Regions from separate parts of the Hylemonella sp. GW821-FHT10B10 genome, predicted to be linked through region 2. Evidence: predicted binding sites of a transcription regulator. Region 2 holds the regulator's gene; each other region holds the start of a gene.
What was found. The regulator sigma-54, encoded in region 2, starts transcription at its own class of promoters, with help from an activator protein. The targets are predictions, from matches to a motif close to TGGCANGNAANCTGCTTT.
Positions count from the first base shown of each region.

Region 1: a site for sigma-54 is predicted at 4,214-4,231, ahead of AC07NT_RS12940 (globin family protein). Genes of this name have one in related genera too.
Region 3: a site for sigma-54 is predicted at 4,248-4,265, ahead of atzF (allophanate hydrolase). Genes of this name have one in related genera too.
Region 4: a site for sigma-54 is predicted at 3,042-3,059, ahead of AC07NT_RS13700 (ammonium transporter). Genes of this name have one in related genera too.

Region 1 covers NZ_JBWKNN010000002.1:580,048-587,861, forward strand. The annotation lists gene AC07NT_RS12930 (response regulator) at 1-191, opposite strand, end outside; gene AC07NT_RS12935 (hybrid sensor histidine kinase/response regulator) at 197-3,700, opposite strand; gene AC07NT_RS12940 (globin family protein) at 3,773-4,180, opposite strand; gene AC07NT_RS12945 (DUF4406 domain-containing protein) at 4,349-4,714, opposite strand; gene AC07NT_RS12950 (DUF2306 domain-containing protein) at 4,743-5,351, opposite strand; gene AC07NT_RS12955 (response regulator) at 5,478-6,392, opposite strand; gene AC07NT_RS12960 (hybrid sensor histidine kinase/response regulator) at 6,379-7,814, opposite strand, start outside.
Region 2 covers NZ_JBWKNN010000003.1:440,080-447,893, forward strand. The annotation lists gene AC07NT_RS15625 (cation diffusion facilitator family transporter) at 1-351, shown strand, start outside; gene AC07NT_RS15630 (DHA2 family efflux MFS transporter permease subunit) at 348-1,835, shown strand; gene AC07NT_RS15635 (class II glutamine amidotransferase) at 1,840-2,607, shown strand; gene gshB (glutathione synthase) at 2,616-3,578, opposite strand; gene lptA (lipopolysaccharide transport periplasmic protein LptA) at 3,750-4,352, shown strand; gene lptB (LPS export ABC transporter ATP-binding protein) at 4,367-5,179, shown strand; gene rpoN (RNA polymerase factor sigma-54) at 5,211-6,785, shown strand; gene AC07NT_RS15660 (THUMP domain-containing class I SAM-dependent RNA methyltransferase) at 6,797-7,814, shown strand, end outside.
Region 3 covers NZ_JBWKNN010000002.1:538,567-546,380, reverse strand. The annotation lists gene AC07NT_RS12790 (hydantoinase B/oxoprolinase family protein) at 1-125, opposite strand, end outside; gene AC07NT_RS12785 (hydantoinase/oxoprolinase family protein) at 122-2,209, opposite strand; gene AC07NT_RS12780 (fumarylacetoacetate hydrolase family protein) at 2,217-3,071, opposite strand; gene AC07NT_RS12775 (LysR family transcriptional regulator) at 3,205-4,131, shown strand; gene atzF (allophanate hydrolase) at 4,297-6,036, shown strand; gene AC07NT_RS12765 (ABC transporter substrate-binding protein) at 6,057-7,073, shown strand; gene AC07NT_RS12760 (ABC transporter permease) at 7,079-7,814, shown strand, end outside.
Region 4 covers NZ_JBWKNN010000003.1:30,829-38,642, forward strand. The annotation lists gene AC07NT_RS13690 (GMC family oxidoreductase) at 1-1,138, shown strand, start outside; gene AC07NT_RS13695 (hypothetical protein) at 1,176-1,496, opposite strand; gene AC07NT_RS13700 (ammonium transporter) at 1,559-3,010, opposite strand; gene AC07NT_RS13705 (sulfite exporter TauE/SafE family protein) at 3,284-4,042, shown strand; gene mrdA (penicillin-binding protein 2) at 4,052-6,034, opposite strand; gene mreD (rod shape-determining protein MreD) at 6,048-6,578, opposite strand; gene mreC (rod shape-determining protein MreC) at 6,575-7,513, opposite strand; gene AC07NT_RS13725 (rod shape-determining protein) at 7,529-7,814, opposite strand, start outside.

The sequences.
Region 1 (7,814 bases), on a different contig from region 2:
AGCAGCACGATGTCGGGCCGCGCCTGCACCGCGCGCTGCAGGGCTGAGGCACCGTCCAGCGCCACCAGCACGGTGCAACCCGACTCGTCCAGCGCGTCGTGCAGCAGCGAAAGGTTGTCGGGCACGTCGTCCACGATCAGCACCACGTCGCTGTGCGCGCGGTTGAGGGCCTGGTCCAGCGTCTCGTTCATGGCGTTCATGGGGTCTCCGCCGCAGACTCTAGCAGGGGAAGGATTGCGTCGAAGCGGTACTCGCGTGTGAGCACCCGCACCTGCTCCACCCAGCTGTGGTGCGCCGGGTTCTGCGCCTCGATATCGTCCAGCAGGCGCACGATGCCGCGGTAATAGCCCAGCACCACCAGCTCGCGCAACTCGGCCAGGCGTTCGTTGCCCGGCGGTAGCAAGGGTGCGGACGGTGGCGCTGGCACCGCCACGGGCTCGGGTCGCACGGTCCACTGCAGGTGCAGGCGGCGCTCCAGCCAGTCGAGCAGCTCGCTGTGGCGTATGGGTTTGGTGATGAAGTCGGTGGGGGTGATGCCGGCGTCGTTCTCCAGACCCTGGTCGAAGGCGTTGGCCGAGACCACGGCCACGGGCAGTTTGGCCAGGCCGTTCAAGCGGCGCAGGCGGCGTATGGTTTCCCAGCCGTCGATGCCGGGCATGGCCAGGTCCATGAAGACCACATCGGGGCGGTAACCCGCGGCCAGCAGGTCCAGTGCGTCGTGCCCGCTGGCTGCGGTACGCAGCACGAAGCCCAGAGGCACGAGCAGCTGGGTGAGCATCTCGCGGTCAGGCTCCTCGTTGTCCACCACCAGCACATGGCGGCGCGCGCCCGCGTAACCGCGGCGTGGCGGTTTGGTCACCACGGGTTTGGCCGAAGGCAGCGCGGCATGCACTTCGGGCAGGAAGAGCTTGACGTGGAAGACCGAGCCCAGGCCCTGGGTGCTCTGCACGGTGAGTTCGCCGCCCATCAGGTCGGTCAGCATCTTGGCAATGGTCAGGCCCAGGCCGGCGCCTGGGGTGCCCTGCGAGGAAGCGGCGCGCGTGAAAGGTTCGAACAGGCGCTCGGTTTCCTGCAGCGTCATGCCGGGGCCGGTGTCGCGGATGTCGATGTAGGCCATCTCGCGTGCGTAGCGCACGCTGAAGGTCACCTCGCCCTGCGCCGTGAACTTGATGGCATTGCCCAGCAGGTTGATGAGGATCTGGCGCACGCGCTTCTCGTCGGCGCGCACCCGCTCGGGCAGCACGGACAGCGGCGTGAAGTTGAAGGCCAGGCCCTTGGCCGCAGCCTGCAGCTCGAACATGGCGGCCAGTTCGTGGACGCAGGCGGCGAAGTCCATGGGCTTGAGGTCCAGCGTGAGCTTGCCCGATTCGATGCGCGCCAGGTCCAGCGTGCCTTCGATCAGCGTGAGCAAATGCTCGCCCCCGCGGCGGATCACCTGCACCGCGTGCTTGCGGTGCGCGGGCACCTGCGGGTCTTCGCCCATCAGCTGCGCGTAACCCAGGATGCTGTTGAGCGGCGTGCGCAGCTCGTGGCTGATGGCGCTGATGTAGCGGCTCTTGGCCTGGTTGGCCTGCTCGGCCTGGTGCTGGGCGCGCTCGGCGGCGCGGCGTGCGTCCTGCAGGGCCGCGTCGGTCTGCTGGTGCAGTTCGATTTCGCGCATGAGCAGGGCCGTCTGGCGGTTGGATTCTTCCTGCGCCACCTGCCGGCTCTTGTGCGCCAGCACCACCCACCAGGCCGCCATGCCCGCGATGAGCAGCAGCGCCATGTAGGTCTTGAGAAAACCGCTGCGCAAGGCGGTCTGCATGAAAGCGGGCAACTCGCTGTCGGCATAGACCTGCCCCAGGGCCTGCAGCTCCTGCTGGTAGAACAGACCGAACACGCCCGCCAGCAGCGGCACGGTGACCAGCATGAGCAGCAGGAAGTGCGCAAGCCCCGAGTCCAGATAGGGCCAGAGGCTGCGCGGCAGCAGGCGCTGCAACATGCCTATCCACTGGGCCGAGAGACTGGCCTGGGGTTTGCACATGTCGCCGCAACGCGCATCCAGCGTGCAGCAAAGCGAGCAGATGGGTCCCTGGTAGGCTGGGCAATGCGCCATGTCCGGGCCTTCGTATTCACCTTCGCAGATCACACAGCGGCGCACGCCGTAGCGGGCATAGGGGCCTTCGTTGGTTGCGGCTTCAACCAGCGGTTCGCTCTGCCGTGCAATGTAGTAGCGCCCGCGCGTGGCCCAGGCGATCAGCGGCGCGGCCACAAAGGCCGTGCCCAGCGCGATCAGCGCCGAGAAGGCCTGGGCCAGCGGACCGAACAGGCCCAGGTAGGCTGTGACCGAGAGGATGGACGCCAGCGTCATGGCACCGACACCCACGGGGTTGATGTCGTAGAGGTGCGCGCGCTTGAACTCGATGCCCTTGGGCGACAGGCCCAGGGGCTTGTTGATCACCAGGTCGGCCACCACGGCCATCATCCAGGCGATGGCGATGTTGCTGTACAGGCCCAGGACATCGCCCAGGGCCTGGAAGACGTTCATCTCCATCAGCATGAAGGCGATCAGCGTGTTGAACACCACCCAGACCACCCGCCCCGGATGGCTGTGCGTGAGGCGCGAGAAGAAGTTGCTCCAGGCGAGAGACCCCGCGTAGGCGTTAGTGACGTTGATCTTGAGCTGCGAGATCACCACGAACAGGGCCGTGGCTGCCACGGCCCAGCCGTAGTTGGGAAAGACGTACTCATAGGCGGCCAGGTACATCTGGTTGGGGTCCACGGCGCGGTCCGTCGGCACCGAGTGCGTGATGGCCAGGTAGGCCAGCAGCGCCCCGCCCAGCATCTTGACCACGCCCAGGATCACCCAGCCCGGCCCACCCGCCATGACACCAAACCACCAGCGCTTGCGATTGGCCTGCGTGCGGGCCGGCATGAAGCGCAGGTAGTCAGCCTGCTCGCCCATCTGGGTGATGAGGGCGATGCCCACCGTCAAAGCGGCACCAAAGAGGGGCAATATGAAGTCAGAACTCTGACCTTTCTCACCTTTGTAGTGCACGACGCCCGAAAACGCGTTCGGGTCCAGGGCCAGCACATAGGCAAAAGGCACGACCAGCATGAGCAGCCACAGCGGCTGGGTCCAGACCTGCAGGCGGCTGATGGCCGAGACCCCGTGTGTGACCAGGGGGATGACCACCAGGGCGCAGATCAGGTAACCCCAGCTGGGCGGGATGCCCAGGGCCAGCTCCAGCGCATAGGCCATGACGGCCGCCTCCAGCGCGAAAAAGATGAAAGTGAAGCTCGCGTAGATCAGCGAGGTGATGGTGGAGCCGATGTAGCCAAAACCCGCACCACGCGTGAGCAGGTCCATGTCCACGCCATAACGCGCGGCATAGACGCTGATGGGCCAGCCGGCGAGGAAGATGATGAGCCCCGTGGCCAGGATGGCCCAGAAGGCATTGGCCCAGCCGTACTGCACCAGCAGCGTGGCACCCACCGCCTCCAGGATCAGAAAAGACGCCGCGCCAAAAGCCGTGTTGGCCACCCGCCATTCGCTCCACTTGCGGAAGCGCTGCGGCGTGTAACGCAGCGCATAGTCCTCCATGGTCTCGCGGCCCACCCAGCTGTTGTAGTCACGCCGGATCTTGACGATGGACTGCACGGCCGCCGGCGCATGCGGCAGCGCAGCAGAGTCAATGGGCGTATGTACCGGGGTGTCCATGCCCCTGGACAGTGCAGAAAACGTGCCACACCGCCCCAGCTCAGGGCGGGGGGCGGTCTGGCTTGGTGGTCTTCAGCCCTTGGCGGGCGCCGTCATCACGCTGGTCATCACCCCGTAGACCTGGGCCCAGGCCTGCTTGACGTCCGGCGTGAAGGCCGCGCCCAGCCCCTGCTCCAGGGTCTTGAGCAGGGCGGCGCCGACGGTGTCGTAGTGGGCCGTCTGCACCCCGTAACCCGTGTGGCGCTGGCCCAGCTGCTGGAGGATGGGCACCAGCGTGTCCAGATCGTGGAGCTTGCCCACGGCGGCGGTGATCATCTGCATCAGCTTGGCCGCCTGCTGCTCCACATCTCCCTTGAACAACTTCTTCAGGCTGGGATCGGCCTCGAAAAGGTTTTTGTAGAAGAGGTTGCCTGCCACGCCCGCGATGGGCACAACCTTGCTCCAGGATTCCTGAACCAGTGTGATGGTTTTCTTTTCCATAGCGCTTCCTTTCTGGGAGAAGACGCAGGGGAAGAAGCAGAAAGTGTGCCGCGAGCTGAGACCGGCGAACCGCCAACGCAGGGCCAGATGGAGAGATGACAGGCGTTACGGCACTTTCTGCCATCAGCCCTCTTTGCGCTCGCCTCGGCCACGCCTGAATGTCACCAACTAAACAGCAGGCGGGATTTCTTCCAGAGAAAAGTAAACGGCCTTGCCACACTGCCGGGCCAGCGCCACCATTTCGTCCGCCCCGACCGATGCCCCACCGATCCGCAGGCAACCATCGCACCTGGCGACCAGGCGCCGCGAGATGGGATGGAAGATTTCATTGAACACGGGGTCGCCTATGCCGGTGGAGCCAGCGTGTTCGATGAGCGGCAAGGCGAACCACTCGCCCATGACGGGAAGATGGCCCGCGCGGAACAACTGCAGGGACGCTTGCGTCATGGCGGCAACGTTCTCAGCGACGCGCACTGGATCATCGTTGGTGCCAGAGCGATACGGACCGGCCACCAGAATCATCTGTGGATGCACGATGGTCTCCTTGTGCGAATGCTCGGCTTCAGGCCTGCGCGGCCACTGCCGGCCTGGTCAGCCACTCCGCGACAAGCAGGTTGGGCAACCAACAAGCCCAGGCGATGACGGCATAAGCCGACTCGAAGGGAAGCTGGAAGATGAAAACAGGCGGCAGGTACAGGCGCAGGGTGACGGCCGCAAAGCTGAGGGCAAAGTTGCGGATCATCCAGCGACGGTGGGCGGTGAAGTCGCGTGCCCTGGCTGCGGCGTAGGCCCTCGCCCCGGTATAGAGCCAGGCCAGGGCCAGGGCGGCAAAACCAAGTTTGCCTGGCAGGCCACCGAAGGCGTAGTAGCTCATGTACAGGCCCGCTGTTCCGCCAACGGCCACGGCGATGCCCAGGTAGATGCGCCCCATCCAACGGTGCAGCCTGGGCCGCCGGGCACGCAGGCCCTGGGAGAACTGGAAGGGCCCCAGCAGCAGGGCCAAAGCCGACGCGAAGATATGGGTGCCGATGCCGATGGGATGGATCTGGAACACGGCCTTCATGTCCGGGTGCAGGTTCTCCGCCCCCGGGCCGAAGCCGTACATGCCTACAGCGTAGGCGGCCACGCCGAAGCAGAGGAAAAACACGAAGGCGAGGCTAAAGCGGCGCATAGGGGGCCTCGGACCGCAAGGGTGCGGTATCCCATGGGCGTATGTTCATGCGCGTGCCTCCCAGTGCATTGAAGTGCCTGTTTTATAGCAGGCTTCGCCAGGTTCGCCCAAAGCTTGTGGTCCGGCCTATCCCTCCTGCAACAAGCTGCTCGCAATCGCCGCCGCCGCCGTGCGCGTCTCCACACCCAGCTTCTCGAAGATGTGTTCCAGGTGCTTGTTCACCGTGCGCGGGCTCATGCCCAGGATGTCGCCGATATCGCGGTTGGTCTTGCCCTTGGCCAGCCAGGACAGCACCTCGGTCTCGCGCGGGGTGAGCGCGGCCACGGAGAGGCGGCGTTGCGTGGGGTCGGCCGCAGGGGCCACACGGCGCAACAGCACCATGATTTCACCCGGGCCGCCCTGGCCCAGGTGGCGGGCCTGCAGCTGGCCGCCGTCGGGCAGCGGGGCCAGGGTCTCGCCCTGATGCACGACCTGCTGCAGCCACTGGCGCTGGGCCGCGTCGTCCTGCTCGGGGCCCAGGGCCTGGCCGAGCCAGCGCATGGCCTGCGGTGAGCGCCAGGCGATGCGCCCCTGCGTGTCCAGCAGCATGACGCCCAGGCCTGCCACGTCCACCGCCTCGCGCGCGAGGCGGCTCACGTGCGCATTGCGTAGGTGGGTGGCCAGGCGGGCCAGCACCTCGGGGATCTTCAGCGGCTTGACGACGTAGTCCACCCCGCCGCTGGCAAAACCTTCGACGATCTGCTCGGTCTCGGCCAGGCCGGTCATGAAGATCACGGGCACGTGGGCCCAGGAGGGCACGCCCTTGAGGCGGCGACAGAGTGTGAAGCCGTCGTCGCCAGGCATGATGGCGTCGAGCAGCACGGCGTCGGGCACAGCCATCTCGAAACGCTGCAGCGCCTCGATGGCATCACGCGCCACCAGCACGGTATAGCCCTCGATGGCCAGCGCGTCGCAGAGCATGCGCAGGGTGTCGGGCGCGTCGTCCACCACCAGCACCACGCTGGAGACAGTGGACGGAGGAACAAGCTCAGGCGGATTCATCTTCGGTCTCTTTCAGGCGGGCAATCAGGGCGGTGAAGTCAAAACGGTCCACATGCACCACCAGGGCCTGCAGCACGTCGGCAATGGCCGGCGCCTCCTGCGCGCTGTTGCGCAGCAGGCTGCGCAGGCCGCTGGCATTGCCCAGGCGTGCGAGCGCGATCAAACTCTGTCGCAGCTCAGCCGGCAGGGGCAGGGACGTGGCGCCATCGGGTGTGGCCGCGGCCAGGCGCTGGGTTTCGTGTACCCATTCCAGCTGCAGCACACGGGCCAGCAGGTCCAGCAGCTCGGACTCGATCACGGGCTTGCTCACGAAGCCCTGCGCGCCCACGGCGGCCAGCAGTTCGGGGCGGTTCTCGAAGGGGTCGGCCGAGACGAAGATGATGGGCAGCTGCGCCGGGCTGCTTGTGCGTATGAGCTGCGCGGTCTGCCAGCCGTTGAGGTCGTCCATGTTGATGTCGAGCAGCGCGGCGTCGGGGTGGTGCTGCTGCAGGATCTCCAGCGCCTCGCGGCCACTGGCAGCCTCGCGCACGATGAAACCCAGGGGCAGCAGCAAGCTGGCCAGCAGCTGGCGCTGGATAGGCTGGTCGTCCACCACCAGCAGGGTGCGGCGTGGCGCGAGGTAACCCACGATGGGCCGCAGGTGGCGCACCGTGGACACGGCCGGGGGCTCGATCTCGCGCAGGTAGAGGCGCACGCTGAAGGTGCTGCCCTGGCCCACGACGCTGCGCAGGCTGAGTTCGCCACCCATGAGCTCGGTGAGCAGGTGCGTGATGGTCAGGCCCAGGCCGGTGCCCGATTCGCTGGTGCGCCGGCCCGCGCTGCCGCGTTCGAAAGGCTGAAAGATGCGCTCCTGGTCCTGCGGGGCGATGCCGATGCCTGTGTCTTCCACCTCGAAGCGCACCACCTCGTGCCGGCAGTTCACGCGAAAGACGATGCTGCCGCGGTCCGTGAAGCGCACGGCGTTGGCCAGCAGGTTGATGAGGATCTGGCGCAGGCGCTTGGCGTCGGCCTGCACCCAGGCGGGCACGCGACCCTGGGTCTCCAGGCGGAAGGCCAGGCCCTTGCCCTCGGCCTGGGGCTGCACCATGCGCGCGAGCTCGGAGAGGAATTCGGGGAAAGGCAGGGGCGCCGGGTCCAGGCGCAGGCGGCCGGCCTCGATGCGGGCCAAGTCCAGCAGGCCGTCGATCAGTGCGTGCATATGCTGGCCGCTTTGCTGCATGGTGGTGACCATCTCGCGCGGGCTGCCCTGCAACTCGTTGCCGCGCAGCAGGATCTGCGCGTAACCCAGGATGCTGTTGAGCGGGGTGCGCAGCTCGTGCGTCATGCCGGCCACGTAACGCGTCTTGGCCTGGCTGGCGGATTCGGCCACTTCCTTGGCACTCTGCAGGGCTTCATCGGTGCGCATGTGTGCGTCGATTTCCT
Region 2 (7,814 bases):
GAGGGGCATTACATCGCCGAGCAGATCAGCGCGCAGGTCAAGTCCGCGCACCGGGTGGCCGAGTGCACGGTGCACATCGATCCCGGCACGGTGCGCCATCTGGCCCGCGTGCTGGCCTTGCCGCCGCGGGACCGGGTGCTGGCTCGCGTGCAGGAGCTGCTGCGCGAGGCGCCGGCCGCGCTGCGCCTGCATTATCTGGAAGGCGGGCTCGAGGTGGAGATCGAACTGGCCCGGCCCCATACGCCGGACGAGCTGTCGCGCCTGCAGCGCGAATTGCAGACGGCCCTGGCCAATCTGGGCCCTCTGGCCCGTGTTACGGTGGCCGGCCCCGGCACAAGGTCCTCGACATGAAACACCCCTCCACCCTGCCCGAAATGCAGGCCCGCTACGGCGAAGGCTACCGCTGGCTGCTGCTGCTGGCCGTGATGGTGGGCACCATGGCCTCCATCATGTCCTCGACCATCATCAACGTGGCCATCCCCGACATGAGCCACCAGTTCGTGCTGGGCCAGGAGCGCGCGCAATGGGCCACCTCCAGCTTCATGGTGGCCACCACCGTGGCGATGTTGTGCACCCCCTGGCTGCTGGCGAGCTTCGGCTACCGCCGCACCTATGTGGTGGCCATGCTCATGCTGCTGGGCGGCGGTGTGGGCGGCGGCCTGGCGGGCAGCTTCGAGGTGGTGCTGGTGGCGCGTGTGGTCGAGGGTCTGGCCGCGGGTGTGGTGCAGCCCATCCCGGCCATCATCATCATGCGGGCCTTCGCTGCCCACGAGCGCGGGCGCGCGGGCGGCATCTTCGGCATGGGTGTGGTGCTCGCGCCCGCCCTGGGCCCCAGCATCGGCGGCCTGCTGGTGGACTGGTTTGGCTGGCGCTCCATCTTCTTCATGGTCGTGCCCTTCTGCCTGGCATCGCTGTGGCTGGCCTTCCGTTATGTGCCCACCACTTCGCCCGGGGGCAGCGCGCCCGATCGCCACGGCAATCGGCTCGATTGGCAGGGCCTGCTGCTGGCCACGGTGGGTACCCTGTGCCTGCTCAACGGCATGGTCGAGCTGCATGGTGCGGCCGGGCCGCAGGCCTGGGCCCTGCTGGGCCTGGCCCTGGCCTGTACGGTGGTGTTCATACTCTGGCAACGGCACCAGGCGCGCCGCGGCGACATGCCGCTCATGCATCCGGACCTGTTTGCCTTCCGTTCCTTCGCCATGGGCAGTCTGGTGGCCTTCATCTACGGCACGGCCCTCTTCGGTTCCACCTACCTGCTACCGCTCTACATCCAGATGGCCCAGCAGCTCTCGGCCTCGCACGTGGGCACCATCATGCTGCCGGCCGGCCTGGTGCTGGCCGTGACCATTCCGCTGGCCGGGCGCCTGTCGGACCACTGGCCCATCCGGGTGCTGATCTGCATCGGCCTGGGCCTGCTGGCTGTCTCTTTCGCGCTGATGCTGACCCTGATGCCGGGCATGGCGCGCCAGACCGTGCTGGCCTTGCTGGTGGCCTGGGCGATCCTGGGTCGTATCGGCCTGGGGTTCATCCTGCCCTCGCTGAACAACGGGGCCATGGCCGGGTTGGAGCCGCGCCTGATCTCGCAGGCCTCGAGCGCCATCAATTTCCTGCGCATGCTGGGTGGCGCCGTCGGTGTGAGCCTGTGCGGCATCGTGCTGGAGTGGCGCATCGCCGTGCATGGCGACAGCCTGGCCCGCGGCGAGACCAGCCCCGCGCGACTGGCCGCCTTCGACGAGACCTTCGTGATGCTGGCCGGGGTCTGCGCCCTGGCCATGCTGGCGGCCTGGCGCATGCGCAGCACACCGCGCGGGCAGCCCGAGCCGAAGGAGGCCTGAAACCATGTGCCAGCTGCTGGGCATGAACTGCAATGTGCCGACCGATGTGCTGTTCAGCTTCGCCGGCTTTGCCGAGCGCGGCGGGCGTACCGACCACCATGGCGATGGCTGGGGCATTGCCTTCTTCGAGGACAAGGGCCTGCGCCATTTTGTCGACCACCAGTCGGCCGCCGAGTCGCCGGTGGCCGAGCTGATTCGCCACTACCCGATCAAGAGTCGCAACGTGATCTCGCACATCCGCAAGGCCACCCAGGGGGAGGTGACGCTGGAGAACTGCCACCCTTTCGTGCGCGAGCTCTGGGGCCGCTACTGGGTGTTCGCGCACAACGGCGACCTCAAGGACTACATGCCGCGCCTGCACGGCAGCTTCAGGCCTGTGGGCCACACCGACAGCGAGCGCGCCTTCTGCTGGCTGATGCAGGAACTGGCCAAGTCACATGCCAGCGTGCCCAGCATTGCCGAGCTGACCTTGACGCTGCGCGAGCTGGTGCCGCAGATTGCGAAACACGGCACCTTCAATTTTCTGCTGAGCAATGGCGAGGCCCTGTGGGCCCATGCCTCGACGAACCTCTACCACGTGGTGCGCCAGCACCCCTTCGGCAGCGCCACGCTGCGCGACGAGGATCTGAGTGTGAATTTCGCCGAGCACGCCGCGCCGGGCGACCGCGTGGCGGTGGTGGTGACGGCCCCGCTGACCACCGATGAGCAGTGGACGGCGTTTGCACCGGGTGAGTTGCGGGTTTTTGTGGACGGCACGCCCGCCAAGGGCTGAGCCGACGCTCAACGCACTGTCAGTGCGGTTTCCAGCGCGTCGATGAACATGGCCGCCACGTCGAAGCCGGCCTGGTGCGTGATTTCCTGGAAGCAGGTGGGGCTGGTGACGTTGATTTCGGTCAGGCAGTCGCCGATCACGTCCAGGCCCACCAGCAGCAGGCCGCGCGCGGCCAGCACCGGGCCGATGGCCCCGGCAATTTCCAGATCGCGCGCGCTCAGGGGCTGGGCAACACCCTTGCCGCCGGCTGCCAGGTTGCCACGCACTTCGCCGCCCTGCGGGATGCGCGCCAGCGCGTGGGGCACGGGTTTGCCGCCGATGACCAGGATGCGCTTGTCGCCCTGGGCGATGGCCGGCAGGAACTTCTGCACCATCAGGGACTGCGCGCCGTCGCGGTTCAACGTCTCGATGATGCTGCCCAGGTTCATGCCGTCGTCGCGCACGCGGAAGATGCCCATGCCGCCCATGCCGTCCAGCGGCTTCAGGATGATGTCGCGGTGCTGCGCGTGGAAGTCGCGCACGGCCTGCGCGTTACGTGTGACCAGCGTAGGCGTGGTGAATTGCGGGAATTCCAGGATGGCCAGTTTTTCGGGGTGGTCGCGCAGTGCGCGTGGTTTGTTGAAGACCCGGGCGCCTTCACGCTCGGCCTGCTCCAGCAGATGGGTGGCGTAGAAGAACTCGCTGTCGAAGGGTGGATCCTTGCGCATGACGATGGCGTCGAAGTCGCGCAGCGCGGCCAGGCGCTGGGCCGGTGCCAGCGGTGATTCGTGGAACCAGTGCTCCTCGTGGCCGGTCAGGCGGATGCGGCGCACCGGCGCCTGCACGCCGGTGCTGGCCGTCCAGCTCAGGTGCTGGGGCTCGCAGGCGGCCACCGTGTGGTTGCGGCGCTGGGCCTCGCGCATCATGGCGAAGGTGCTGTCCTTGTAGGTCTTGAAGGATTCCAGCGGGTCGGCGACAAAGAGCAGGTTCATGGATGGCGCAACAGGGCTAGCGGTGGCCGGAAGTCTCTCACGAATCCTCGGAAGACATACGGCAGGGGTCCTGCAAGCACGCGTACCGCCCAGGGGCAAAAGCAAGGACTGGACCAGCCGCCCGGCCCGATTACAATGCCCAGGACCCCAAAGAGCAAGATTCGTGCCTTTATGAAATTCACCATCCTCCGCTTCCTTCTGTGCGCAGCCTGTGCACTGAACGCGGGCGTGGCCAGTGCCGAGAAGGCCGATGCCAAGAAACCGATGAACATCGAGGCCGATGCCCTGCGCTATGACGATCTCAAGCAGACCAGCGTCTTCAGCGGCAATGTGGTGCTGACCCGGGGTTCCATCATCATCAAGGGCACACGCATCGAAGTGCGCCAGGACCCCCAGGGTTACCAGTTCGGCGTGGTGACGGCCGAAGCCGGCCAGCGCGCCTACTTCCGCCAGAAACGCGACGGCGAGGACGAATACATCGAGGGAGAGAGCGAAACCATCGAATACGACGGCCGCGCCGACGTGTTCAAGCTGATCAAGGACGCCCGCCTGCGCCGCCTGCGCGGCACCCAGGTGGCCGATGTGGTGACGGGCAACATCATCCAGTACAGCAGCCTGACGGACGTGTTCACGGTGGACGGCGGCCCGCAAAAGGGTGGCGAGCGCGTGCGCGCCACGCTGACACCGCGCAACGAGACGACAGCGGCCCCGGTGGCACCACGCCCCGGCCTGCCCCTGCGCAATGACGACACCTTGGGCGGAGGACGCAAGTGAGCGACAGCCAGCAGATGGTAAGCGGGGCTGTGCCCGACTCCCAGCCCGACTCGGCGATCGCCCAGGACACGCAGCCCGGCGCCGACACCAGCCGCCTGGAGGCGCGCCACCTCAAGAAGTTCTACGGCAGCCGCGAGGTCGTCAAGGACGTGGCCCTGACCGTGCGCAAGGGCGAGGTGGTGGGACTGCTGGGCCCCAACGGGGCGGGCAAGACCACCTCCTTCTACATGATCGTGGGCCTGGTGCGTGCCAGTGCCGGCGAGATCCTGATCGACGACGAGCGCGTGGAGCACATGCCCATCCACCAGCGCGCGCGCATGGGCCTGAGCTACCTGCCGCAGGAGGCGTCCATCTTCCGCAAGCTCAACGTCGAGGACAACGTGCGCGCCGTGCTGGAGCTGCAGCGTGACGAGGCCGGCAAACCGCTGAGCAAGGGCGAGATCGAGAACCGTCTTACCGCCCTGTTGCAGGACCTGCGCGTGGAGACGCTGCGCTTGTCGCCCGCGCTCGCGCTGTCGGGTGGCGAGCGCCGCCGCGTGGAGATCGCCCGCGCCCTGGCCACCCAGCCGCGTTTCATCCTGCTGGACGAGCCTTTTGCCGGTATCGACCCGATCGCGGTGATCGAGATCCAGCGCATCATCAGTTTCCTCAAGGCGCGCGGCATCGGCGTGCTGATCACCGACCACAATGTGCGCGAGACGCTGGGCATCTGCGACCACGCCTACATCATCAGCGAGGGCCGGGTGCTGGCCCAGGGCACGCCAGCCGAGATCGTCAACAACGCCGATGTGCGCCGGGTCTACCTCGGCGAGCACTTCAAGATGTGAGGGGGTCCCCCCTGCACATCGGCTTGGCATCATGAAACAGGGACTGTCGCTACGGGTCTCCCAGCACCTGGCGCTCACGCCCCAGTTGCAGCAGTCCATCCGTCTGCTGCAGCTCTCTACGCTGGAGCTGAACCAGGAGGTCGAGCAACTGCTCGACGAAAATCCCTTCCTTGAACGCGCCGACGACAGCGTCGAGCGCGAGGCCCATGGCCTGGAGCGTGCCGATACGCCGGTGGCACAGGACGAGGCGGAATACGACTACAGCAGCAGTAGTGCGTCGTCCAGCGATGGACCGGACGACAGTGCCACCACCAGCCTGGAGATCGAGGGCAACTGGGAGGGCGACGGCAGCGTGGACATGTCGCCCGACGACAGCGAATGGGGCGGCGACGCGCCGGCGCGCAACGGCGCGCGCGAGGACGACGAAGCCGACGCCACCGAACTGGCGCGCAGTCAGGAATCGCTGCCGGACTTCCTCAAGCGCCAGGCCCTGTCCCTGCGCCTGAATGCCGTCGACCGCGCGGCCCTGCTGTTCCTGATCGAGTCGCTCAACGACGACGGTTATCTGGAAGACACGCTGGAGTCCCTGGCGCAGGGCCTGGCTGGCGACGATCTGGAGCAGGTGGAGTCCGTGCGCGAGCATTTCGAGCTCGCGCTGCGCCTGCTGCAAAGTCTGGAGCCCACGGGTGTGGGCGCGCGCAACATGGCCGAATGCCTGCGCCTGCAGCTGCACGCCTTGCAGGCCGATGCGATGAGGGGTGCGGCGGCCTTGCCGGAGCCCGCGGTGGTGGCGCAGGCCCTGCGCATGATCGAGCAGCCGCCCGAACTGCTGGCGCGGCGTGACCTCAAGAAGCTGGCACAGCTCTGCGGCGGCAGTGAAGCCCTGACGCGCGAGGCCCTGGGTCTGGTGGCGCGGCTGGAGCCCAAGCCCGGCCGGCGCTTCGTCAACGTCGAGCGCAACGTCATCGTGCCCGACGTGCTGGTGCTGCGCAGCGGCAATGGCGCGCAGACCCGTTTTCGCGTGCAGCTCAACCCGGACATCATGCCGCGCCTGCGCGTGCACGACATCTATGCCAACGCGCTCAAGGGCCACAAGGCCGGCGGCCGCGAAGGCGACAACTACGCCGCGCTGCAGCAGCGCCTGCAGGAGGCGCGCTGGTTCATCAAGAACATCCAGCAGCGTTTCGACACCATCCTGCGCGTGAGCAGCGCCATTGTCGAGCGGCAGAAGAACTTCTTCATGCACGGCGAACTGGCCATGCGCCCGCTGGTGTTGCGCGAGATCGCCGACGAGCTGGGTCTGCACGAGTCCACCATCAGCCGCGTGACCACGGCCAAATACATGTCCACGCCCTTTGGCACCTACGAACTCAAGTACTTCTTCGGCTCGGGCCTGGGCACCGAATCCGGCGGCAACGCTTCGAGTACGGCGGTGCGCGCGCTGATCAAGCAGTTTGTCAGTGCCGAGAACGCCAAGAAACCCCTGTCCGACAGCCAGCTCTCCGAGATGCTCAAGGAGCAGGGCATCGAATGCGCGCGCCGCACCGTGGCCAAATACCGCGAGGCCTTGAAAATAGCTCCCGCCAACCTGCGCAAAGCGCTCTGAATGGACGCACTGTGAACCAGCTGCAATTGTTTCTGCCTTGCGCCGCCGGCGTGGAGGACTATCTGGCGCCCGAGATCCTGCAGATCACGGGTCTGCCGCCGGGGTGTGTCACCAAACAGCGCGGCGGGGTGGCGGTGCGCACCTCGTTTGCGCAGGCCATGCTGCTCAACCTCTACAGCCGCCTGGCGCAGCGTGTGCTGGTGTTGCTCTCGTACACCGAATACCGCAGCGAACAGGATCTGTACCGCGCCGCCATGGCGGTGCCCTGGGAGCAGTGGTTCACACCTAAGGAAAGCATCAAGGTCGAGGTCACGGCGCAACACAGCCCGCTGACCTCGCTGAACTTTGCAGCGCTGAAGGTGAAGGACGCGGTTTGTGACCGTTTTCGCGAAACCTCGGGCGGCGTGCGCCCCGATGTGGACACCCAGTGGCCCGACGTGCGGATCTACGCCCACCTGACCACCGACAGCTGCTCGCTCTATATCGATACCTCGGGTGAGCCGTTGTTCAAGCGCGGCTGGCGCGAGGACAAGGGTGATGCGCCCCTGAAGGAGACTCTGGCCGCGGCCATGATCGCTGCCAGTGGCTGGGCCGATGGCGACGGTGACCTGCTGCCGCTGTACGACCCCTGCTGCGGCAGCGGCACGGTGGTGATCGAGGCGGCGCAGATCGCCTGCAACATCGCGGCCGGTTCGCTGCGGCGTTTCGCTTTCGAGAAATACCGGCCTTTCCGCGCCCAGGAGTGGGCCGCCATGAAGGCCGAGGCCGCGCAGGCCGTGGTCAAGCCCGAGCCCGGCCAGGCGGCGCTGATCTACGGCAGCGACGTGTCGCACCGCATGGTGGACTTTGCCCAGCGCAATGCCCAGCGTGCCGGTGTGGCCGACGTGATCGAGTTCCGCGGTGGTGATGCACTGCAGCGCATGCCGCCCATCGAGGGCGGTGGCGTGATGTTGCTGAATCCGCCGTATGGAGAACGTATCGGCATCGGTGGTGTGGCAGGCGAGGGCGAGGGCGCGCGCTTTGGCGCGC
Region 3 (7,814 bases), on a different contig from region 2:
TTGTAGGCTGTGCGTGTGAGGTTGGTCTTCATCTCCTCCGTGACGGCGTACAGGCCGTTGCGGATGATTTCGACGGTGACCGGATCGACGGTCTTCGAGGTCTTGGTGTGGGTGGGCAGTTTCATGTCCGGTCGCTCCCGATATCGATTTGCAGGTTGCCGAGTTCGTCCACGCGCAGCGCGTCGCCGGGTTGCACGACGGTGGTAGAGGCGTGTTCCTCGATCAGTGCCGGGCCGGTGACGACGTTGCCCGCCAGCAGGCGGTCGCGCAGATAGACCGGCGTGTCGGTCCAGCCCGAGCTGCGGAAGTACACCGGCTTGACGGCGCGCAGGGCCTGCGGGTCCAGTGTGGTACCGCCCTGGGCGACGCTGTGTTTCGGCGGCTTTTTCATGGTGCCCAGCACCGTGACGCGCAGGCTCACCAGGTCGGCAGGTTCCTTGGGGGCGGAGGTGCCATAGCGCACCTTGTGCAGCTCATCGAACTGGCGCTTGATCGCGTTGCGGTCCTTGCCCTCAAAGAAGGCCAGCGGCAGATCGACCGTGACAGCGTGTTCCTGCCCCACGTAACGCATGTCGGCTGCGCGTTCGATCACGATGCCATCGGCCTTGATCCCGGACTGCGCCAGTGCCGCACGCCCTTCGTCTTCCATGGACTGGTAGAGCGACTCGATGTCTTCGAAGGAGACGTCGTTGAGCTTGCGGAACACGGATCGGACATAGTCGTAGCGCAGATCCGAGAACAGCATGCCGTAGGCGGAGAAGTAGCCTGGTGCATAGGGAATCAGCACCTTGCGGATGCCGATCTCGCGTGCGATGGCCGAAGCGTGCAGGGGGCCAGCGCCACCGTAGACCACCATCGTGAAGCTGCCGGCGTCCAGGCCGCGCTCTGTCGTTACCGCCTTGACCGCGTGCGACATCTGCGTCACCGCTATGCGCAGGATGCCATCGGCTGCCTCCACCGGGTCCAGCCCGAGCGGGCCCGCCACGCGTTCGCGCATCTGGCGCTGGCAGGCCGCGAGGTCGAGCTTGAGTTCGCCGCCGAGGAAGTGCTCGGCGTCCAGCCGACCCAGCAGCAGGTTGGCATCGGTCACCGTGGGTTCGGTGCCGCTGCGGCCATAAGCGACCGGGCCGGGAATCGAGCCGGCGCTCTGGGGTCCTACGCGCAAGGCTTTGCCGGTCTCGACGCGGGCGATGCTGCCGCCGCCGGTGCCGACTTCGTGGATGTCCATCATCGGGATCTGGATCGGCAACGCGCGTTCGTAGCCGCCGATCAACGCCGAGCCGGTGGTCAGCGGACGTCCCTCGCTGATCACCCCGGCCTTGGCGGTGGTGCCGCCCATGTCGAAGGCAATGGCGTCACCCATGCCCAGCTGGGCGCAGATGGCCTGTGCGCCGATCACGCCGGCCGCAGGGCCGGACTCCAGCATGCGTACGCAACCGACCTTGGCATGTTCCACCGGGAACAGGCCGCCGGTGGACTGAACGATGTAGAAGTCGCCTTCGAAGCCCTGGCCGCCCAGGTGGCTCTCCAATTGGCTCAGGTACTCGGAGACGCGTGGCCCCACGTAGGCATTGGCCACGGCGGTCGAGACCCGTTCGAATTCGCGGTACTCCTGGGAGAGTTCGTGTGAGGCACAGACAAAGGCGCCGGGGATTTCTTCCTGCAGGATCTGCTTCACGCGCTGCTCGTGCGCCGGGTTGCGGTAGGAGTGCAGCAGCAGCACGGCGACGGCTTCGATGTCCTGGCCTTTAAGCTCACGCGCCAGTTCGCGCACGGCGGCCTCGTCCAGCGGCTTGTGGGTGCTGCCATCGGCGCGCAGCCGCTCGGCTACCTCGTAGCGCAGCGAACGCCGCACCAGGGGTTGGTGCTTGTTGAAGAACAGGTTGTAGGCATCGGGCCTGTTGACACGACCGATTTCGTAGATGTCGCGAAACCCCTCGGTGATCAGCAGGGCGGTCTTGGCGCCATTGCGTTCGAGCAGGGTGTTGATCGCGATGGTCGAGCCGTGCAGAAACAGGTGGCCATCACGCCAGTCGATCCTGGCGCTGTTGATGGTGTCCTGGATGCCGTTGACAAGCTGGCCATGGGTGGAGAGCGCTTTGCCGAAGAGCAGCTGGCCGGTGGTTTCGTCAAAGGCGGCCATGTCGGTAAAGGTACCGCCGATGTCGACGGCGATGCGCAGCGATTTTCTGGAGGGAGTGGTGTTCATGGTGATCTCAGGCTTCGTCGGTGATGACATTGCGCAACACGCCCAGCCCGGTGATTTCGATTTCAATGACGTCGCCGGCCTTCATGTAGACCGGGGGCTCACGACGGTCTCCCACGCCGCCGGGTGTGCCAGTGGCGATCACGTCGCCCGGCGCCAGCGGCGTGAAGCCCGAGATGTACTCGATGAGAACGGGAAGCGTGAAGATCAGATCGGCCACCGAGGCTTTCTGCATGACCTGGCCGTTCAGGCGCGACTGCACCGTCAACTGCGTCACGTCCGGGATTTCCTCGCGCGTGGCCATGTAGGGACCGAAGGGGCCGGTGGCCGGAAAGTTCTTGCCTGGCGTCCACTGGTGCGTGTGGCGCTGCCAGTCGCGTGCGGTGCCGTCGTTGAAACAGGCATAGCCCGCGATGTGTTCGAAGGCCTGGGCCTGGGGGATGGCGCGTCCGCCCTTGCCGATGATCACGGCCAGCTCCGCCTCGAAGTCGAAGCGCTGCGTCTGTTTGGGCTTGGGCATGGGCGCGCCGTGGGCCAGCAGGCTGTCGGCGTAGCGCGTGAACATGGCCGGATGCTCGCTGTCGGTGCGCTTGGTCTCGGCCACATGGGACTTGTAGTTCAAGCCCACGCAAAGAATCTTGCCCGGGTTCGGGATGACCGGCAGCAGGCGGGCTTGTGCAGCCTGCACGGTGCGCCCCGATGTGCGCGCAGCGCGGTCCAGCTCTTGCAGCTGGGCTGCCGCAATCACCGACTTGAGGTCCGGGAACTGGGCTTCAAACGCTGCGGGCGCCTGAATCCAGGTCTGCTCATCCTTCCAGATGCCGTAGCTCGCACGGCCATCGATTTCAAAACTGACAAAGCTCATGGTCTGTTTCCTGGGGGCCGTCTGCGACGGCGGGGTTGTCTACAGGTCGGCAGTCTAGAAAGGGATGAGTCATCTGCATAGAATCTAATCTGAGATTTCAGAGTTGCCTAAATTGGCATAACAGAGGGCGTTTATGCAGATTCAGGATTTCCGTCTTTTCCTTGAGGTCGCCGAGCTGGGCAGCTTCACCAAGGTGGCAGCGCAGCGGCAGACCGTGCAGTCGCATATCAGTCGCCAGATCAGCGAGCTCGAAAAGCAGTGCGGGAGCCCCTTGTTCCGCCGTACCGGCCGGGGGGTGGCCTTGACTGAGTTCGGGCAGCATGTAGAGCGGCGTGCGCGGGCATGGCTGAGCAGTTGCGACGAGCTGTTTGCCGAGATTCGTCAGTCGTCCACAGTACCGATGGGTGAGGTCCGCATCGGGATCCTGCCCTCCGTGGCGCACCCCCTGATGACGCGTGTTTTCAGCAGGTTGCGGCAGGAATATCCCAGGATCGTGCTCAACGTCCGTGAGGGCCAGGGCGGCGAGCTCGATGCCATGCTGGATTCAGGTGGGGTGGACATGGCCATCTTGTTCCGGTTCGACAAACCGCGCAGTCCGGATGAAATCCTGCTGACGACGGTCCACACCTATCTGGTTTCCAGTCCGCAGGCGCCTGCCACTCGGGGGGAAACGGTGGACTTCAAGGCGCTGGAGAACCTACCCCTGGTGCTACCGCGACGCCCCGCCCATTGGAGATCCATTCTTGACGAGACCGCGCGCAGCCTGGGGTTCCATTTCCAGGCCGTGATCGGCGCCGATTCTTTGAGCTTGCAAAAAGAAGTGCTGATCGAAAACCACAATCTTTATGCATTGCTGGGACCTTTCTCCATAGACGAGGAGGTGAGCTCGGGCAAGTTGCGGGCCGCCAGGCTGGTCGCTCCGGATCTGAAACGTTATGTGACCCTGGCCCATCCCAAGTGGGGGCAGTTGACGCAGGCCAGCAGAATCGTGTCTCGCCTGATTCGCGAGACGGTGGAGACTTGGGGCGGACAGATGAAGCCGCCAGTGCACGGGGCTTGACGGGGGCTTCGACGCGCCCACCCCGGACGGCGGGGTGGGGCGTTCATCACCTGGCCAGATCTCCCATCTTGTTTTTTTCGCCGCACAAGACGAACGGCAGGGTTGCCTGCATTCATTGGCATACATGTTGCATGTCTACATGTATACAAGATCGAATGCAACAAGATGGTGCAGCTCAAACCCCCAGTTCCCCGTGCCCAAAGGCAGGGCCAGGCCGTAGGCGCGGCGCAAGCCTGGATCTCCCGTTATGAGACGACCTTGCCGGGTGGTACGGGGCCGCTGAGCGGTCTGCGCTTTGCGGTCAAGGACAACATCGACGCCGCCGGCCTGCCCACTACGGCCGCCTGTCAGGCCTTTGCCTACCAGCCTGCCGGGCATGCGGCCGTGGTGCACAAGCTGCTCGCGGCTGGTGCATCGCTGCTGGGCAAGACCAACCTGGATCAGTTCGCCTGCGGCCTGAACGGCACGCGCTCGCCCTGGGGGCCGGTGCCCAATGCCTTCGACGCTTCTTATGTCTCGGGCGGTTCCAGTTCGGGCTCGGCCCATGTGGTGGCCGTGGGTGAGGTGGACTTTGCACTGGGCACGGACACCGCGGGTTCGGGGCGTGTGCCCGCGGGCCTGAACAACATCGTCGGGCTCAAACCCTCCAAAGGGCTGATCAGCACACGCGGTGTGGTGCCGGCGGCGCAGAGTGTGGATTGCGTGTCCATCTTCGCGCGCAGCGTGGGCCTGGCGGCCCAGGTGCTGGAGGCGGCGCGGGGATACGACCCCCTGGACCCGTACTCGCGTGAACTCGAGATGGCGTCGCAGCCCTTCCCGGCGGCTTTCCGCTTTGGTGTGCCGGACCAGCTGGCGTTCTACGGCGACGCGCTGGCCGAGGCGGCTTACAAGGAAGCGCTGGCACAACTGAAGGCCCTCGGCGGCGTGGAGGTGCGCATCGACTTCTCGCCTTTCGTGCAGGCAGCTGCGCTGCTGTACGAAAGCGCCCTGGTGGCCGAGCGCTATGCGGCCATCCGGCCCTTCTTCGACGCGCATGAGAGCGAGGTCATGGAGCCGGTGCGCAGCATCATCGGCAAAGGCAAGGCCTACAGCGCGGCCGACCTGTATGAAACACAGACGCGGCTGCGCGCCTTGGGCCAGCGCGCTGCCGAAGTCTGGAAGGGCATGGATGTGCTGTGCGTGCCCACGGCGCCCACGCACTACACGATCGCGCAGATGCTGGCCGATCCCGTGGTGCTCAACCGCAACCTGGGCGCCTATACCAACTTCGTCAACCTGCTGGACTACGCGGCGCTGTCCGTGCCCAGCAGCATCCGCAAGGACGGCCTGCCTTTCGGCATCACGCTGATCGGCCCCTGCGCCAGCGATTGGCAGCTGGCGGAACTGGGCCAGCGTTTTCATCACGCCACCGGTCTCACGCAGGGCGCCACGGGTGAACGGCTGCCCGCACCCCAGCCCATCCCTGGCATACGCCCGTGCGCCACGGTGAAAGTGGCTGTGGTGGGTGCGCACCTCTCAGGCATGCCGCTCAACAAGCAACTCAGCGAACGGGGCGCACGCCTGCTGGCTACGGCCGAGACCGCGCCCGATTACCGTTTCTATGCCCTGGCCGGCACCGTGCCGCCTAAACCCGGCCTGCTGCGTGTGGCCGCGGGTCAGGGCGCGCGCATCCAGCTCGAGATATGGGAGATGCCGGTCGAGCATTACGGTTCCTTTGTTGCCCTCGTGCCCGCACCTCTGGGCATAGGCACCTTGCAGTTGTCCGACGGCAGCAGCGTGCAGGGCTTCCTGTGCGAGGCACAGGCCCTGCAGGGTGCGCAGGACATCACCCATTTCGGTGGCTGGCGCGCCTACCTGGCTTCGCTCCAGGGCGCGCAGGCCCCGCTGACCCATCCTTTCCCTTAACCACTGTGCAGGAGCGCTCCATGAAAAACCAGACCCCTCTGTCTCTGTCCGCCACCACGACGCGCCGCAAGCTCATGCAGGCCGGCGGCGCCGGCCTGGCGCTCGCAGCCCTGGGTGCACCGGCCCTGGTGCGTGCCCAGGGCGGCCCCAAGATCCGCATCGGCTACTGGCCCATCGCGGCCGGCTTGCCCTTCTATGCAGCGATCGAGAAGGGCTACTTCAAGGAAGCGGGCCTTGATGTGGAGGCCCTGCGTTTCGCCGGCGCCCAGCAGGTGATGGAGGCCGTGTTGTCCGACCGTGCCGACGGCACGGCCAACGGCACGGGCTCGGCCAACATCGCCATCGGTGAACTGGCCGCGCCGGGCACCTTCAAGATCTTCTGCTCCAACCCCAGCAACGTGAAGAACGTGCTGGACGAGATCATCGTCCCGGTGGCCAGCCCGGCCAAGACCATGGCCGATCTCGCCGGCAAACGCATCGGTTCCGGCCCCGGCATCCAGAACGTGACGCTGGCCAAGACCATCCTGGAGCGCGGCGGCGCCACCGGCGCGACCGTGGTGGAGTTGCCTATCGGCCAGCACGTGGCGGCGCTGGCCGCAGGCCAGCTCGATGGCTGCTACACCCTGGAGCCCACGGGCACCATCGGTCGCCTGAACGGCACCACCCGCGTGCTCGAAGCCGGCGTGATCGCCAAGTACGTGCTGGGCGACCCCATGGCCCCCTGGTTCGGCGGCTCGGCCTCGTTGTCCTCGGCCTTCATCAAGAAGCATCCGGAAGAGGCCAAGAAGTTCATCGCCGCCTATGGCAAGGGCGTGGCCTATGTGCGTGCCAACAACGTGGAGGCGCGCCAGTACATGAAAGGCTACACCGCCATCGAAGGCGCACTGACGGCCGAGGTGCCGCTGGCCGCCTACATGATGTACAACGAATTCAAGCCGGCCGACGTGGCCCACTTCCAGAAGTTCTTCGACCTGTTCGCGGAGAAGGGCATCTTCTCTTCGCGCCTGATGGTCGACACCATGCTCTACAAGGGTTGAGCATCATGGCGGACTCCACCACAGCCAGCGCCGCTACACCGGCTGCGCCCTGGTCCCCGCCGGCGGTGCCGGTGGCGGCCGCGCCGCGCAAGGTCAACTGGGGCAAGGCCCTGCCTTTCATCGGCCCGGTCCTGCTCTTCATCGTCTGGGACCTGACCGTGCGCCTCGGGGCCATCAAGCCCATCCTGCTGCCGCCCCCGGCCGAGACCGTGACCACACTGATCAACGGCCTGGCCGGAGGCCCGCTGCTCAAGGACTTCATCGTCACGCTGTGGCGCACCACGCAGGCCTTCCTGATCGCGGCCGTGGTGGGTGTGCCCCTGGGCGTGGTGCTGGGCAGCGCCGAGAAGGCCTACCGCAGCGTGGAGTTCCTGATCGACTTCTTCCGCTCCACACCGTCCTCGGCACTGATCCCGCTCTTCCTGATGATCTTCGGCGTGTCCGACATCAACAAGGTGGCCATCGCCGCCTTCGGCGCCCTGCTCATCGTGGTGTTCAACAGCGCCTACGGGGTGATCAACGCGCGCAAGCAGCGTGTGATGGCGGCCAAGGTCATGGGGGCCTCACGCTGGCAGATCTTCAAGGACGTGCTGGTCTGGGAGAGCCTGCAGCCCAGCTTCGTAGGCCTGCGCTCGGCGGTGTCCATGGCCCTGGTGATCGTGATCGTGGCCGAGATGTTCATCGGTTCCGACAGCGGGCTGGGCAACCGCATCATCAATTCGCAGCAGGTCATGAACGTGC
Region 4 (7,814 bases), 410 kb from region 2:
GCAACAGGCCGGCATCCCGGCCAGCGAGGACTTCAACCGCGGCAACAACGAGGGTGTGGGTTACTTCGAGGTCAACCAGAAGAGCGGTTGGCGCTGGAACACGGCCCAGGCCTTCCTGCGCCCGACCTGCTATGGCCGCCCCAACTTCGAACTCTGGACTTCGGCCCAGGCTGCGCAATTGGTGATCGAAACCGCGGCGGACGGCAACAAGGCCTGTACCGGCGTGCAGGTCTGGACCGGCCAGGAGATGGTCACGGCCACCGCCACACGCGAGGTGGTGCTGGCCGCCGGGAGCGTGGGCTCCACGCAGATCCTGCAGCTATCAGGCATCGGCCCCGCCGCGCTGCTGCGCCGGCAAGGTGTGCCCCTGGTGCACGAACTGCCAGGTGTCGGCGCCAATCTGCAGGACCACCTGCAGATCCGGTCCGTCTACAAGGTGCAGGGCGTGAAGACGCTCAACACCATGGCCAACTCACTGTGGGGCAAAGCCATGATCGGCCTGGAATACGCCTTCAAACGCAGCGGGCCCATGAGCATGGCGCCCAGCCAGCTTGGCGCCTTCACCAAAAGCGATCCCTCGCAGGCTTGGCCGAATCTTGAATACCACGTGCAGCCGCTTTCGCTGGACGCCTTCGGCGAGCCCTTGCACAGCTTCAATGCCTTCACCGCCAGCGTCTGCAACCTGAACCCGACGAGCCGCGGCAGCATCCAGATCCGCAGCAATCGCTTCGAGGATGCGCCGGCCATCGCACCGAACTATCTGAGCACAGAGCAGGACCGCAAGGTGGCGGCCGACTCACTGCGCGTGACACGCCGCATCGTGGAGCAACCCGCCCTGGCCCCCTACCAGCCGCAGGAATGGAAACCCGGCACGCAGTACCAGAGCGACGAGGAACTGGCGCGCCTGGCAGGCGACATTGCCACCACCATCTTCCATCCGGTGGGCACCACCCGCATGGGCCGGGCCGACGACCCCATGGCGGTCGTGGACCCGCAGCTGCGTGTGCGCGGCATCCGTGGCCTGCGCGTGGCCGATGCCGGCGTGATGCCCACCATCACCAGCGGGAATACCAACTCACCGACGCTGATGATCGCCGAGCGTGCAGCACATTGGATGATTCTGGACGCGAACGCCTAGGACAGATTCACACCGATTTCTCGGGCCAGAACGGGCCCTAGCGTATGCCCCGCACATAACGCTGCGCCTCGACCTCGGCACTTTCAGCGGCCGGCGGAACCAGTGTTTCCACGAGCGCGATCGGGCCGGGCTTGCGACGGCCGCGCTCACCCAGGGCCAGCGCGGCTTCAAGCTTGTCGGCCCACTCGGCCAGGTCCGGGTGGCCGTCTTCCTGGGCACTGGCGCGCGCAAAGCGCACCACTTCGACGGCATATTCCACATTGCTCGCCATCCATTCGGTGTCCGTGACACGTCCGGTCTTGCGTCGGAGCAAGACGTGCAGATGGGCGGCAATCGCCAGTTTCTCGCTCTCAAGCATGGTGGGCCTGCCTGTTCATACAAAAGTTTCTCAGGTGCGAACGAAGGGTGAGGGGACGATGCCTAGCTCCCCATGTGTTCCCGGTGCTGGGAAATGTCCAGTCCGGTCACTTCGGAGCGCTCGTCCACACGCAGCCCGAGGGTCGACTTGATCAGCAGCAAGAGCACGGCGCTGACCACGGCGCTGTAGGCCATCACCGCGACGACCCCCACGAGCTGCACCATGACGCTGCCCTCCACCCCGGAGATGGACTTGCTGGCCAGCAACCCCGTCAGCAGCGAGCCGACAATGCCGCCGATGCCGTGCACGCCGAAGACATCGAGCGAGTCATCGGCGCTGAGCATGCGCTTGAGGCCCGTCGCGCCCCAGTAGCAGGCCAGGCCCGCCACGGCACCAATAAAGAGCGCGCTGCGCGGCGTGACAAAACCGGCGGCCGGCGTGATGGCCACCAGGCCGGCGACCAGCCCTGAGCAAAGGCCCAGCAGGGAAGGGCGGCGGCGCACCAGCCACTCGCCCGCCATCCAGGCCAGCGCACCGGCCGCTGCGGCAATGTGCGTGACGGCCAGGGCCAGCCCCGCACGTCCGTCGGACGCCACCGCTGAACCCGCGTTAAACCCGAACCAGCCCACCCACAGCAGACCCGCACCGGCCATGGTCAGGCCCAGGTTGAAAGGTTCGAAGGCTTCCTTGCCGTAGTGGTGGCGAGGACCCAGGAAGTAGGCGCACATCAGCCCGGACACCCCGGCGTTGATGTGCACGACGGAGCCGCCTGCAAAATCCAGCACACCCATCTGGGCCAGCCAGCCCCCCGGCTCCCACACCCAGTGCGCCACCGGGGCATACACCAGGATGGACCACAGGGCGATGAACCAGAGCATGGCCGAGAAGCGCATGCGCTCGACGAAGGCGCCCACGATCAGGGCGGGGGTGATGATGGCGAAGGTCAGCTGGAACATCGCGTACACCGACTCAGGTACGTTGGGTGCCACATGGCTGACCGCCACCTTGCCGGCATCCTTCAGATAGTCCAGCCCCGCAAAACCGATGCGCCCCAGGCCACCCAGCCACTCGTTGCCCGGCATGAAGGCCAGGGAATAGCCCAGGCCGAACCACAGGATGCTGATCAGGGCGGCGATCGCCGTCACACTGGCCATGGTGTTGATGACACTCTTACGCCGCACCAGGCCGCCGTAGAACAGGGCGATGCCCGGCAAGGTCATGAGCAGCACAAGGGCCGTGGAGGTCATCATCCAGGCCGTATCAGCCCCATTGATCTTGTCCACGCTCACCAGGCCCGGCCGCGTGAGCGGCGGCTCCGCCGGGGGCGGGCTGGGGCTCACCACGGGGGCGGAGGGCGCCGGGCTGACCGGCTCGCCCACCACAGGACCCGCAGCGGCACTGAGCGGCGCAGGAGCCGCAGCGACGGCAGGTTCGGAGGGTGGCACCTGCGCCCCGAGGTTCCAACTGAGACAAAGCGCCAAGATGCCCGGGGCAAGCCGTCCAACGATGTGCATTTTTCTTCCCAACCGTGGTTTGTAAGCCGATTAAGCAAAACCTATGCCACGATGCGAAAGACCTGGGTACACGGTGCGGGCAAACCCCTAGGTTCGGGCCTGCCCCACTGCATTAAATTACGGCCACTCGCAAGCGCGCCACGAGCGCCGCATGAGAGGAACCGAGGAAGACTTTCGATCACACGAACAACAATATTGATACCATCCAGAGCAGATGGCGTTCCCAAGGCACCGCTAACCCCGGTGCCTTTTTATTTGTAGTTTCGGGTTCTCATGGAATTTTTTCTCGTCACGCTGGCCTCGCTGCTGGCCGGTTTTGTCGATGCCGTCGTGGGCGGCGGGGGTCTGGTCCTGCTGCCCGCGCTGTTCGCCACCTATCCCACGGCCCACGCGGCCACCCTGCTGGGCACCAACAAGTCCGCCTCGGTTTGGGGCACGGCCTTTGCCTCGGTGCAGTACGCCCGCCGCGTGGAGATACGCTGGAGCGCCCTGCTGCCCGCCATGGGCCTGTCCTTTGCCGGGTCCCTGGCCGGGGCCTGGGTTGTCACGCTGATCTCGCCGGATTTCCTGCGCCGGCTGCTGCCTGCCGTGCTGGTCGGGGTGCTGGCCTACACGCTGATGAAGAAGGAACTGGGGCGCCACCATGCGCCGCGTTTCACCGGCCGCCAGGAGCTGCTGGCCGCCGGCAGCGTGGGCGGGGTGATCGGCTTTTACGACGGCTTCTTCGGCCCGGGCACGGGCAGCTTCTTTGTCTTCCTGCTGGTGCGCTGGCTGGGGTATGACTTCCTGCACGCCTCGGCCAGCGCCAAGCTGCTGAACCTGAGCAGCAACCTGGCCGCGCTGATCCTGTTCGCCGTCAAGGGCTATGTCTGGTGGCATTTCGCACTGGCACTGGCACTGGCCAATGTCGTCGGCAGCCTGCTGGGCACGCGCATGGCGCTCAAACACGGCGCCGGTTTCGTGCGCGGAGTGTTCATCCTGGTGGTCAGCGCGCTGATCCTCAAGACCGGCTACGACGCCTTTCTGCGCTAGGCCCTTGCCTCAGGGCTCCACGCTCACCTGCACACCGGCCTTGCCCTTGGGCGGCCAGGCCACCTCGGCCGCCAGGCGCGGCTTGCCGATGGGGAAGGCCGCGCGGCCCTGCTTGACGGCGGCCAGGTCTTCCTCGCTCGGGTATTGGCCCAGCAGCCAGTAGTCGAAGACACGGCGCGCCATCGGGGCGGCGTGTTCGGCGCCGAAGCCGGCGTTCTCGACGATCACCGCCAGCGCAATCTTGGGGTCATCCACCGGCGCGAAGGCCATGTACAAGGCATGGTCACGCTGGTGCTCTTCCATCTTGCGCGCGTCATACTTTTCTTTTTGCCCGATGGTCACGGCCTGGGCGGTGCCGGTCTTGCCCGCGCTGAGGTACTTGGCGCCGGCAAAGGAGCGTGCCGAGGTGCCGTCCTGCGTCACCGCCGCCAGCGCCCGGCGCACTATGGCCAGGTTCTGCTGGCCATAGTGCAGGTCCTCTGACGGCCTCTTGGCCACATCCTGGATCGTCTGGCTGCCGGCATCCTGCGTGCCGATCACGAGATGCGGGATGTTCTTGACGCCGTTGTTGGCCAGGGTGGCCGTGGCCGAGGCCAGCTGCAGCATGGTGAAGGTGTTGTATCCCTGGCCGATGCCCAATGAAATGGTCTCACCGGCGTACCACTTCTTCTGCTCGGGCCGCTTGTAGGTCTTGCGTTTCCACTCCTGGCTGGGCAGGACACCGCGCACCTCGCCCTGGATGTCGATGCCGGTGATCTGACCGAAACCCAGGGGTTTCATGAAGTCGTGGATGACGTCCACGCCCAGATCGTTGGCCAGGGAGTAGTAATAGACGTTGCTGGACTTGACGATGCTGCGGTGCATGTCCACCGGCCCCAGCCCGCCGTCCCCGTGGCTGCGAAAGGTGTGGTCACCGAAGGTCCAGGAACCGCCGTCGTAGATGATGGCCGTGGGCGAGCGCTTTCCGGTCTCCAGCGCCGCCATGGCCATGAAAGGCTTGTAGGTCGAGCCCGGCGGGTAGGTGCCGCGCAGGGCCCGGTTCAACAGGGGCTTCTCGATCGATTCGTTGAGGGCCTGCCAGGACTCGGAGTCGATGCCTTCGACGAACATGTTCGGGTCGAAGGTGGGCTTGCTGACAAAGGCCAGGACCTCGCCGTTGCTGGGATCGAGCGCCACCAGCGCCCCGCGCCGCTGGCCGAACATCTCCTCGACCAGGTTCTGCAGCTTGATGTCGATGGACAGCACCACGTTGTTGCCCGGCTTGGCCGTGCTGCTGGCGAGCTTGCGCACGGCGCGGCCGCCGGCCGACGTCTCGACACGCTCGAAGCCGGTGACGCCGTGCAGGTGTTTCTCGAAGCTCTGCTCCACACCGAGTTTGCCGATGTAGTCGGTGCCGCGGTAGTTGGCCTGGTCCTCGTCGTCCCACTCCTCCTGTTCCTTTTTCTCGGCCGGGTTGATGCGTCCGATGTAACCCACCACATGGCTGCCGAGCTCACCCCAGGGGTAGTTGCGGAACAGGCGTGCGCGGATGTCCACGCCGCTGAAGCGATAACGCTGCACCGCGAAGCGCGCCACCTCCTCGTCGGACAGGCGGGTTCGGATGGGCAGGGACTCGACCCCCTTGGTTTCCTCCATCAGCTTGCGGAAACGCCGGCGGTCGCGCGGTGTGATGTCCACCAGTTCGGCCAGCTGGTTGATGGTGCCCTCCAGGTTGTCCACCTGGGCGGGCGTGATCTCCAGCGTGTAGGCCGAGTAGTTGGTCGCCAGCGGGATGCCATTGCGGTCCAGGATCAGGCCGCGCGTGGGCACCAGGGGAACGACCGTGGTGCGGTTGATCTCGGCCTGTTCCTGCAACTCGGCGTGGCGCACCACCTGCAGATAGAGCAGGCGGAAAAAGAGAATCAGGAAACAGGCGAAAACCAGCACCGAGACGACCAGCACGCGCGCACGGAAGCGATGCAGGTCGGCTTCGACGTTGCGCAGTTCGGTCATGACAGACAGTACTCTACAAGGGCCGGTTGGCGTCGGGGTCGGGCGCGCGCCGCTGCGGCAGCAGCAGCAGCAGGGAGGCCACCGGCCACAGCAGGGCTTCGATCAACGGGGCCAGCAGCAAGGAAAAACCCGGGAAATTGCCCCCCACCATCAGGCGCACGGCCAGGGCCACCGCATGGGCGGCGATCAACAGGGGCAGCACGTGCACCGACTGCGAGGCCAGCGTGAACCACAGGAGTCGGCGATGGATGGCAATGGCCAGGAAATTCAGCACGGCGTAGGCCAGGGCGTGTTGCCCCAGCACGCTGCCCTGGTGCACGTCCATCAGCAGGCCGAACATGAAGGCCGCGCCGATGCCGATGCGCTGCGGCTGATGCACGCCCCAGAAGACCAGGGCCAGGGCCAGCAGATCAGGTGCCCAGGCAGCGCGCCCCCACAAGGCGATATTGAGCAGCAGATTGAGGCCGAAGGCAGCAAAGAGGCTGCCCCAGATGAACAGGGGATTGGCCGGCAAAAGCAGCTGCTGGCCGGGACGCATGATCATTTCTGCACCCCCTTGCTGCCGTCTCGTCGACCCGTCTTCAAGGCGAGCGGAGCCTTTTCCTGCGGCCGCGACGGCTGCTGCCCAGCCAGGCTGGGCAGCACCAGCACCTGCGAGGCACCCGCCACCCGGGCCTGCGGCACGCAGTAGATAAGGGCAAAGGGCAGCTCCACGCGGCGTTCGACCTTCTCGACACGCGCCACTGGCAGGCCAGGCGGGAAGACACCGTCGATGCCACTGGTGGTCAGGATGTCGCCGGGCTGCACATCGGCATTGCTGCCCATGTAGCGCAGCTCCAGCGCCCCGCCGTGCAGGCTGGGGTCGCCAAAGGCCACGGCGCGCACGCCGGTGCGGATGTTGAGCACGGGGATGGCCTGGTCGGCGTCGATCACCAGCGTCACCTCGCTCAGCGAAGGGTAGACGCGGGTTACCTGGCCCAATACGCCGGATTCGTCCAGCACCGGGGAGCCGGCGCTCACGCCGTGGATCAGGCCCTTGTCGATGATGACCTTGTGGGCGTAGGGATCGGCCGCGTCGTAGAGCACCTGCGCGGCCAGCCCCGGCGTGGGCATGCGTTCGCGCAGGTCCAGCAGCTGGCGCAGGCGCTTGTTCTCCTGGGACAACTGATCGAATTGCTGCACGCGTGGCGACTGCAGACGCAGCTGCTCGCGGTAGGTCTGCGCGTCTTCCTGCGCACTGCGCAGCGACTGCATCTGGCGGAAGCCGTCGCGGGTCCAGGTCACGGGCTGCACCAGGGCCCATTGCACGGGATAGAGCACCGAGGCGATGGTCATGCGCACCGGGCCGGTCAGCTGAAAGCGCGTGTCGGCCACCATGAGGAACAGCGCCAGGGCGCTGAACAGCATGAGCTTGGACAGGGCCGAGGCGCCCTGCCGGAAGAAGGGGGGAGGAGTCCTGTCCAGCGTACCGAAAGGCATCGCTGTACCTGCCGATTATTCGTTCGTGAAGATGGCGCCCAGACGGTCCATGCGTTCGAGGGCGATGCCACAGCCGCGCACCACGCAGGTCAGCGGGTCCTCGGCCACCAGCACGGGCAGGCCGGTTTCTTCGGACAGCAGACGGTCCAGATCACGCAGCAGCGCGCCGCCGCCAGTCAGCATCATGCCGCGGTCGGCGATGTCGGCGCCCAGTTCGGGCGGGGTCTGCTCCAGCGCGTTCTTCACGGCCGAGACGATGTTGTTGAGCGGGTCGGTCAGGGCTTCCAGGATCTCGTTGGAA